One region of the Dorea sp. OM07-5 genome, then DNA from elsewhere that is predicted to be linked to it. Evidence: riboswitches for the same ligand, from Rfam matches in the RefSeq annotation. Region 1 holds a riboswitch; each other region holds the start of a gene.

Region 1 (3,282 bases):
AATTGCCGGCTCGCTTGATTTCGCACAGTCGTATGTCCAGGACGTACTGCTGTGCGTGCAGGCTTCGGCTGAGGAAGACCCGGCAGCGATCGCAATGCTGCTGGAGGGGTAGGAGATTTTCTATGAGTATATTAAACGTGGAACATCTGACACATGGCTTTGGAGACAGAGCCATTTTCTCAGATGTTTCTTTTCGGTTATTAAAAGGTGAACATATCGGGCTGGTAGGAGCCAATGGAGAAGGAAAGTCTACATTCATGAACATTGTGACTGGAAAACTGACGCCGGATGAAGGAAAAGTAGAATGGTCGAAAAACGTACATGCAGGATATCTGGATCAGCATGCGGTGCTGAAAAAAGGCATGACAATCCGGGAAGTTCTAAAATCTGCATTTGACAGTCTTCTGCAGAAAGAAATCCGCATGAATGAGATATGCGATCTGCTTGGCACAGCAGATGATGCACAGATGGCAGAATTAATGGAAGAACTTGGAACAATTCAGGATGAGCTGACTTTGCATGATTTTTATACAATTGATGCAAAGGTAGAAGAAGTGGCAAGAGCGCTGGGACTTCTGGATCTTGGATTAGACCGTGATGTTACAGACTTAAGTGGCGGGCAGCGCACCAAAGTTCTGCTGGCAAAATTATTGCTGGAGAAACCAGACATTCTGCTTCTGGATGAGCCAACTAATTATCTCGATGAAGAACATATTGCATGGCTGAAACGCTATTTGCAGGAATATGAAAATGCATTTATACTGATCTCGCACGATATCCCATTTCTCAATGATGTGGTGAATATTATTTATCATATGGAAAATCAGGAACTGAACCGTTATGTGGGCGATTATGACCATTTTCAGGAAGTTTATGCAGTAAAGAAGGCACAGCTGGAAGCAGCATACCGCAGACAGCAGCAGGAGATTAGTGAGTTGAAAGATTTTGTGGCACGGAATAAAGCGCGTGTATCGACAAGAAATATGGCAATGTCCAGACAAAAAAAACTGGATAAAATGGATGTGATCGAGCTTGCGGCAGAAAAGCCGAAGCCGGAATTTCATTTCCGTTACGGACGCACGCCGGGAAAAATGCTTTTTGAGACAAAAGATCTTGTGATCGGTTATGATAAACCATTATCGAAAAAACTGAATTTTTCGATGGAACGGGGACAGAAAATTGCTCTTGTCGGAACGAACGGAATTGGAAAGACAACACTTCTTAAAAGTATTCTCGGACTGCTTCCTTCTCTGAAAGGGGAATGTGAACTGGGAGAGAATCTGGAACTTGGATATTTTGAACAGGAAGTAAAAGGGGAGAATAAAAATACCTGTATCGAAGAGTTATGGGAAGAATTTCCGTCTTTTACACAGTATGAAGTGCGTTCTGCGCTTGCAAAATGCGGGCTTACGACAAAGCATATCGAAAGTCAGGTCCGTGTTTTGAGTGGTGGAGAACAGGCGAAAGTCCGTCTTTGTAAACTGATCAACCGTGACACGAATTTTCTGCTTCTGGATGAGCCGACCAATCATCTGGACGTAGACGCCAAGGATGCACTGAAAAAAGCGCTTCAGGAATACCGAGGAAGTATTCTTTTAATCTGTCATGAACCGGAATTTTATAAAGATGTCGTGCAGGAAGTCTGGGACATGAGCAAATGGACAACGAAGATATTTTAGGTTGACATTTACAGAGAGCAAAACTATAATTAAATATACAATTTAATGTTACAGGGAGCTGGTACAAAGCTGGCTGAGAGGAAACTATAATTTGTTTCGACCTATAACCTGATTTGGATAATGCCAACGTAGGGAAGAATTACGGAAGAGAAGAGATGCCTGCGCATCTCTTTTTATACGAAAACGTTTTTTGCGGTGGCAGAAGCGTTTTTTTTATGGAATAGGAAAATGCGCCATGCTTACATGGCAGAAAAAAGATTTTATTTACAGGAGGATGATCCAATGAGAAATTACACAACACAGATGGATGCGGCAAGAAAGGGAATTGTTACACCAGAACTGGAAAAAGTTGCAGAAAAAGAAAAGATGACAGTAGAAGAATTACAGAAACTGGTTGCTGAAGGAAAGGTAGCGATCTGTGCAAACAAGAATCATACCTGTCTGGATCCGGAAGGGGTAGGAAGTATGCTCCGTACAAAGATTAATGTCAATCTTGGCGTTTCCAGAGACTGTAAAGACTATGACATTGAGATGGAAAAGGTCATGAGTGCGGTAAATCTTGGCGCAGAGGCGATCATGGATCTGTCCAGCCACGGAAATACGCAGCCATTCCGCCGCAAACTGACAAGTGAATGTCCGGTTATGATCGGTACAGTTCCGGTATATGACAGTGTGATCCATTATCAGAGAGACCTTGCTACTTTATCAGCAAAAGATTTTGTAGATGTTATCCGTATGCATGCAGAAGACGGAGTGGATTTTGTAACGCTGCACTGCGGAATCACAAGAAAAACGATTGAGCAGATCAAAAAGCATAAGAGAAAAATGAACATTGTAAGCCGTGGTGGAAGTCTTGTATTTGCGTGGATGTGCATGACTGGAGAAGAAAACCCGTTCTACGAATATTATGATGAGATCCTGGACATCTGCGAAGAGTATGATGTTACAATTTCTCTGGGAGATGCATGCAGACCGGGATGTCTGGCAGACGCAACGGATGTATGCCAGATCGAAGAACTGGTACGCCTTGGCGAACTGACAAAGCGTGCATGGGATCACAATGTCCAGGTTATGGTAGAGGGACCGGGACATGTGCCGCTTGATCAGGTTGCAGCAAATATGCAGGTGCAGAAGAGTATTTGTATGGGAGCACCGTTCTATGTATTAGGACCTCTCGTTACAGACATCGCACCGGGATATGATCACATTACTGCCGCTATCGGTGGCGCTGTGGCTGCTATGAACGGAGCTGCATTCCTCTGTTATGTAACACCGGCAGAACATCTGGCACTTCCGAATGTTGATGATGTAAAACAGGGAATCATTGCTTCCAAGATCGCAGCACATGCGGCTGATATTGCCAAAGGTGTCAGAGGAGCAAGAGATATTGATGATAAGATGGGTGACGCGAGAAGAAAGCTTGACTGGGAAGCACAGTATGCATGCGCACTGGATCCTGATACAGCAAGAGCAATCCGTGACAGCAGAAGTCCGGAAGATGACCACAGCGATACATGCAGTATGTGTGGAAAATTCTGCGCAGTCCGCAGTATGAATAAAGCGCTGGCAGGAGAATATATTGATATTCTGTAAATATTCAGAA
Region 2 (3,282 bases), on a different contig from region 1:
TTATCACCAGTCATGCAGTAGAAAATATCGAATTACTGGATGACGCAGAGGTAAAGAATTTCGTTGGAGAATATGAACCGGAAAATTATCTTCTGAATCCGGAATGCCCGATGGCAGTTGGTCCATATGCGATCACAGATTATTATATGGAAGCAAAACGCTCGCAGGCAGAAGGCATGAAACATGTACCAGCAGTTGTAGAGGAGGTTGCAAAGGAATTTGCGAAAGTATCCGGACGTGAATATGGTCTGTTTGAATCTTACTGCATGGAAGATGCTGAACGTGCAGTTGTAATGATCGGTTCTGCAGCAGGAACAACAAAAGATGCAATTGACCGCTTAAGAGAACAGGGAGAGAAAGTCGGACTTGTGAAGATCCGTCTGTTCCGCCCATTTCCGGCTGATGAGATCGCGGAGACGCTCAAAAATGTGAAAGCAGTTGCAATTATGGACCGTGCAGAAAGCTATACGAACCATGGCGGACCGTTAGGTGCAGATGTGATGAGTGCATTATACCGCGCAAAAGCAGATGCGCTGGCAGTGAATTACATCTACGGTCTTGGCGGACGTGACGTGCGCGTAGAAGACATGGAAGGCGTATTTGAAGCCCTGAAACAGATGATCGCAGATGGCGATGCAGGAGAAACCTACCGCTATCTTGGAATTAGAGAATAAGGAGGGCCGTAGAGAAGATGAGTTATAATTTTAAAGAGACAATGAATAAATCAGAGCGCCTGGCGCCAGGACACAGAATGTGTGCCGGATGTGGCGGAACAATCGCAGTTCGTAATGTACTGCGCGGTCTTCATGAAGGTGATAAAGCAGTCATCGGAAATGCAACAGGATGTCTGGAAGTATCCACATTTACATACCCATACACAGCATGGGAAGATAGCTACATTCATAATGCATTTGAAAATGCAGGCGCAACCATGAGTGGTGTGGAAGGTGCTTACAAAGCATTAAAACGAAAAGGAAAATTAGACGAAACATACAAATTTATCACATTTGGTGGTGACGGCGGTACTTATGATATTGGTCTGCAGTCACTGTCCGGAGCAATGGAGAGAAATCAGGATCTGGTATATGTCTGTTATGACAACGGTGCTTACATGAATACCGGCATCCAACGTTCTTCTGCAACACCGATGTATGCAGATACAACAACTACACCGGTAGGAAGCGAGAGTAACGGAAAACCACAGAACAGAAAAGATCTTGCATCTGTAATTGCTGCGCATGATATTCCGTATGTGGCACAGACAACGTTTGTACAGAACTTTAAAGATCTGCATATCAAATCCGAAAAAGCGATTTATACACCAGGCGCTGCTTTCTTAAATATTATGGCACCATGTCCGCGTGGATGGAGATACAATACGCCGGATATTATGGAGATTTGCAAACTTGGTGTAGAGACATGCTACTGGCCGTTATTTGAGGTCGTAGAAGGAAAATGGATTCTGAACTATGAGCCGAAGAAGAAACTCCCAATCGAAGATTTCTTAAGACCACAGGGAAGATTCAAACATCTTTTCAAGAAAGGCAATGAGTATCTGTTAGAGGCTTTCCAGAAAGAAGTAGACAGAAGATGGGAAGAACTTCAGTTCAGATGCTCCAGATAAGGATGTGATATAAAATATATTTGACAGATTTGTGAAATACATTTATACTGGAGAGGAACAATCAAATAGAACCGGGGAGCTTATGTGATAGGCTGAGAGGAAGTTTAAAACTTCGACCCATATACCTGATTTGGATAATGCCAACGTAGGAACGCAAGGAATATGCTATGAGCGGAAGATACTTTGGTATCTTCCGTTTTTGTTATTAACAGGTATAAAAGATTGAGAGTGAACAAGAGTTCATGAAGGGGCGCACCACCGCGGGTACGTTTCTTTGTGAACTCTTTTTTTCTAAGATTAAAAGGAGGTGTAGTGAAATGATCACAGTAAATGGAAAAGAGATTCAGATGAAACAGTCAATATCTGTTGCTGCTTATCTAGAAAACGCAGGATATCAGATGAAAAGGATTGCGGTAGAGTTAAATGGAGATATTCTTCCGAAATATGAATATTCCGATACGATGTTGAAAGACGGTGATCGTCTGGAAGTTGTGACATTTGTCGGAGGAGGCTAAAGCGGAAGAAAGAGTAGTCCGGGACAGAAAGAGATGAGCACAGGGATTATGACAGTTGCGTGAGGAAACCGATGAGGAAAAAGAAGTTCCGGACCAAAAAGAGATGAGCCAGGAAGTTAATGACATAAAGGAGAAAATGATGGAAGGACAGACAACAAAGACATTAACAAAAGAAGAGATCCAGGCGGCGTTGGAAGAACGTCATTCGCCGGAGATCCAGAAAAAATTATCTGCCGGACATGTGACAATTGCCGGACTTGGAGGGCTTGGATCAAATGTGGCGTATGCACTTGCAAGAATTGGTGTCGGGCATTTGCACTTGATTGATTTTGATGTAGTGGATATTACGAATCTGAACCGGCAGCAGTACTTTATGGAACATCTTGGAATGTATAAAACCGATGCGTTGAAATCGCTGCTTTTGAAAATCAATCCATATCTTGATATCCGGACAGACTGCGTGAAAGTGACAGAAGAGAATCTGATTTCTCTTTTTGAAGATGCAGGAATTGTATGCGAAGCGTTTGATAATCCAGAAGCAAAAGCAATGCTGGTAAATGGAATTCTACAGCATTTTCCGAAAAAGAAACTGGTATCGGCAACCGGAATGGCAGGCTATGGGAGCAGTAATACAATTCGCACAGAACATCTGATGAAGAACTTTTACCTGTGTGGTGACCGTGTGACAGAGCCAGGTTATGGAAATGGACTGATGGCGCCAAGAGTTGCAATCTGCGCTGCCCATGAAGCAAATATGATCACACGCTTGCTTCTTGGTGAGGAAGAGATATAAATCAAAAAATAATAAGAAAAGAGGACAAACATATGAGTACAAAAGACACATGGAGTCTGGGAGGACACACATTTACATCCAGATTTATTTTAGGATCAGGAAAATTTTTACTGGATCTTGTAAAAGCATGCATTGAAAAAGCAGATGCGCAGATCATTACACTGGCGCTTCGCCGCGCAAATGAAGGCGGACTGGCAAATATTCTGGATTATATTCCGGACAATGTAACATTACTTCCGAATACATCCGGAGCAAGAAATGCAGAAGAAGCTGTCAGAATCGCAAGATTATCAAGAGAAGTTGGATGCGGGGATTTTGTAAAAATCGAAGTTGTCCGCGACTCCAAATAT
Region 3 (3,282 bases), on a different contig from region 1:
CCCTAAGGGGATAACTATATAGTACCTCGCTGTATAGTGAATTACTACATAAAGATTTATTAAATATACTTTGTGTAGGGGTGATGCATATGAATTATGGACATTTAGAGTTAAGGATAGAAGAACTGTTGAAAGAACGGGATATCAGTAAGAATACCATTTGCAAAGAGTTGGATATTCCGAGGTCAAATTTTAACAGATATTGCAGAAATGAATTTCAAAGGCTGGATGCAAATTTGATTTGTAAGTTATGTGATTATTTTGATTGTGAAGTTGGCGAATTGATTTGTTATGTAAAAGAATAACGAGCTGTTGCTGTTATTGGCATGGAATGGATAAAAGGGTATGCGGAGGTGTGAAAGTCTCTCATACCTTTTTACTTGTGTATTTTATAAAATCGAATTATACTGTGAGTAGTGAAAGTTAAGCAAATAGAATTTGTAAATCTGGACAAATCCGATTTATTATATGAAAGGAAATTATATTATGAAAATTGATGTATGTTCAAAGAAAGAACAGGATTATATTATTGAAAGACTGGTGGAATATAATCTATCTCAGGTTGAGGCTAAACAGAAAGAAAATTTCATAGATTTAAGCAAGAAAATCGGTAAGGATGATAAGATTGTTGCTGGTATTGTAGCAAGGATGTATTGTTGGAATGTAGTTTATGTTGATACATTGTGGGTCGATTCTAGTTATAGAGGGAAAAAACTTGGTAGCTTACTTTTAGAAGAAGTTGAAAATGATGCTAAATCAAAAGGTGCTAAACTTATTCATCTTGATACATTTGATTTTCAAGCCAAAGAATTTTATGAGAAGCAAGGGTATATTGTATTTGGTATATTAGAAAATTGTCCAGAAAAGCATTATAGATATTATTTGAAAAAAGTCTTATAGTTCTTAAATCAAACTTTTGGTCAATATATAAAACTCGACAACTTCCAGTTTGTCAAAATTAAGTACATAATCTTGCTTGGCACAATGGCGGAAATTAGCCACAGGGAACACCTATGGCTAGTGTTTTTTAGCTAATCTATTGAATTTAATAAACTTTTAGAACAAACGGATATACAAGTTTTCCTTTCTGACCGTTTAGGTCGCTTGTTTATATTTGTCATTGGTTGGCTTTTGGTTGGGATTCTTAAATACCCCTTACAAAGCCCGTAAATACGTTGTTCGTTGACCGTAGAGGTCGCAGGTTCAAATCCTGTCACTCCGATTAAGATGAATCTCAAAGCTTATTGCTTTGAGATTTTTTTTGCTATGGCATCCGGAGAAAGTTGCCGGTGGCAAGTTCTGTAGCTTATGGTGATGGGAAAAATGCGTCATACTTGCATGATTTATAATTGCAATTTCTTGACATCTGTTGGTGGGGCGAGTATCATTAACTGTGTTAAGACTGTAACTATCCAGTATAGTTACAGTAGATGAATTAACGAGTAAAAGAGTGATGACAAGGGGAGCTTATGTATAGGCTGAGAGGAAGTTTAGAAACTTCGACCCGGAACCTGATATGGATAATGCCATCGTAGGGATGTATTAGATATTACAGAACCCTCCTTCGTCTTCAGTCGAAGATACAGGAGGATTTTTTTGTGTTTCAAATGTTAGTAAACAGTGAAGGTGGTCTGACGACTGCCGGATATGTAACTTGTATTGTGGTGGGAGTTATTTTGTTCCTGCTTGGATCAATGTTTGCGCGGAAAGGTACGCAGAATGTGAATGACAATGGAAGTAAAGCAAAGAAAGGTATCGGCATAGCGGTGGGAACCAATCAGCTTGTATTTTGTGCAATGGCAATTGCGCTTGCAGTGGTGACTTCTTATTTGAAAATCTTTTCTCTGCCATGGGGCGGAAGTGTCACGTTGTGCAGTATGTTATTTATTGTACTGGTTGCAAACTGGTACGGTGTACAGACGGGTATTTTAGTAGGTTTAACTTATGGAATCTTACAGTTTATCCAGGAGCCATATGTACTTTCTTTCTTCCAGGTATGCTGTGATTATATTCTTGCTTTTGCAGCACTTGGAGTTGCCGGCTTTTTTGCGAAGAGTTCCAATGGACTGCTCAAAGGATATATTGCCGCAGTTCTTGCAAGAGGAGCATTTCATGCGTTGGGTGGCTATCTATATTGGATGAGTTATATGCCGGAAAATTTTCCACAGGCATTGAAGAGTGTATATCCGATTGTGTATAACTATAGTTATCTGCTTGCAGAAGGTGTACTGACTGTGCTCGTTATTTCTATCCCGGCAGTAAAGAAAGCACTTGCGCAGATTAAGCGGATTGCGACGGCGTAGTAAGCTTAACGGCAGGTAAAAGCAAGTTGGAGCTTACGAAGGAAGGCTAAGAATAAGCTTAAAAAGAAGAAAAACAACAGGAGGATAACAGTCATGAAATTATTTCAGCAGAAATCAGTGATCGAGAAATATGATGATGTGAAAAGCTTCGTGGAAGCATACAACATCGGAGCGGATGATTTCATTCTCGCGACAAAACGGATTTACGAGACCTGTTTTGCACCGCTGAATCTGAAAGCACATGTAGAATACAAGAGCAAATATGGCAGCGGTGAGCCGACAGATGTAATGATCGATGCACTGCTTGAGGATTTCCGTCAGGGAGATTATAAGAGAATCATTGCTATCGGCGGTGGAGCTGTCATTGATATGGCGAAGATTCTTGTACTGGACGGGAAAGCGAAAGCAGAGAGCTATTATCGGAAAGAAGTACCGCTTCGCAAAGTGCGCACACTTCTTGCAGTGCCGACAACCTGTGGCGCAGGATCGGAAGTGTCCAATGTCTCCATTACAGAGATTACTTCGATCCACAGCAAATTAGGACTCGCCGTAGACGAGATTTATGCAGATGAGGCAGTGCTGATCCCGGAACTTTTGCGTGAGCTTCCATATGAGTTCTTCGCAACCAGCGCGATCGATGCATTTATCCATGCGATTGAATCTTTTGTATCACCAAAAGCGAACCTCTACACGGAGATGTTCAGCGAGAAAGCAATGGAGATGATCGTGCATGGATTCCGTGAGATTATCGCTCATGGAAAAGAATACCGGATGGAGCTGCTGGAAGATTTTCTTGTGGCAAGTAATCTGGCAGGTGTTGCATTTGGCAATGCCGGAACTGGAATGGTGCATGCCATGTCCTATCCGCTGAGCGGAATGTATCATGTCGCACACGGAGAGGCAAATTATCAGTTCCTGACTGCCGTATTTGCTGCTTATCAGAAAATGAATCCGACCGGCAAAATCATTCGTCTGAATG

The links. A riboswitch is a leader RNA that binds a small molecule or an ion and turns the genes downstream of it on or off. The one in region 1 is predicted to bind thiamine pyrophosphate.
Region 2: linked by a shared signal. The riboswitch ahead of thiS (sulfur carrier protein ThiS) and the one ahead of thiC (phosphomethylpyrimidine synthase ThiC) in region 1 are both predicted to bind thiamine pyrophosphate.
Region 3: linked by a shared signal. The riboswitch ahead of DXC04_RS00595 (energy-coupled thiamine transporter ThiT) and the one ahead of thiC (phosphomethylpyrimidine synthase ThiC) in region 1 are both predicted to bind thiamine pyrophosphate.

What each region holds. Positions count from the first base shown of each region.
Region 1 covers NZ_QUKZ01000011.1:75,668-78,949, forward strand. Annotated here, with positions in the region: gene DXC04_RS11180 (hypothetical protein) at 1-112, shown strand, start outside; gene DXC04_RS11185 (ABC-F family ATP-binding cassette domain-containing protein) at 123-1,679, shown strand; TPP riboswitch at 1,720-1,831, shown strand; gene thiC (phosphomethylpyrimidine synthase ThiC) at 1,962-3,272, shown strand.
Region 2 covers NZ_QUKZ01000006.1:155,226-158,507, forward strand. Annotated here, with positions in the region: gene porA (hypothetical protein) at 1-674, shown strand, start outside; gene DXC04_RS07795 (thiamine pyrophosphate-dependent enzyme) at 692-1,624, shown strand; TPP riboswitch at 1,687-1,794, shown strand; gene thiS (sulfur carrier protein ThiS) at 1,942-2,139, shown strand; gene thiF (sulfur carrier protein ThiS adenylyltransferase ThiF) at 2,276-2,932, shown strand; gene DXC04_RS07810 (thiazole synthase) at 2,965-3,282, shown strand, end outside.
Region 3 covers NZ_QUKZ01000001.1:115,058-118,339, forward strand. Annotated here, with positions in the region: gene DXC04_RS00585 (helix-turn-helix domain-containing protein) at 90-305, shown strand; gene DXC04_RS00590 (GNAT family N-acetyltransferase) at 487-900, shown strand; TPP riboswitch at 1,450-1,555, shown strand; gene DXC04_RS00595 (energy-coupled thiamine transporter ThiT) at 1,599-2,303, shown strand; gene DXC04_RS00600 (4-hydroxybutyrate dehydrogenase) at 2,397-3,282, shown strand, end outside.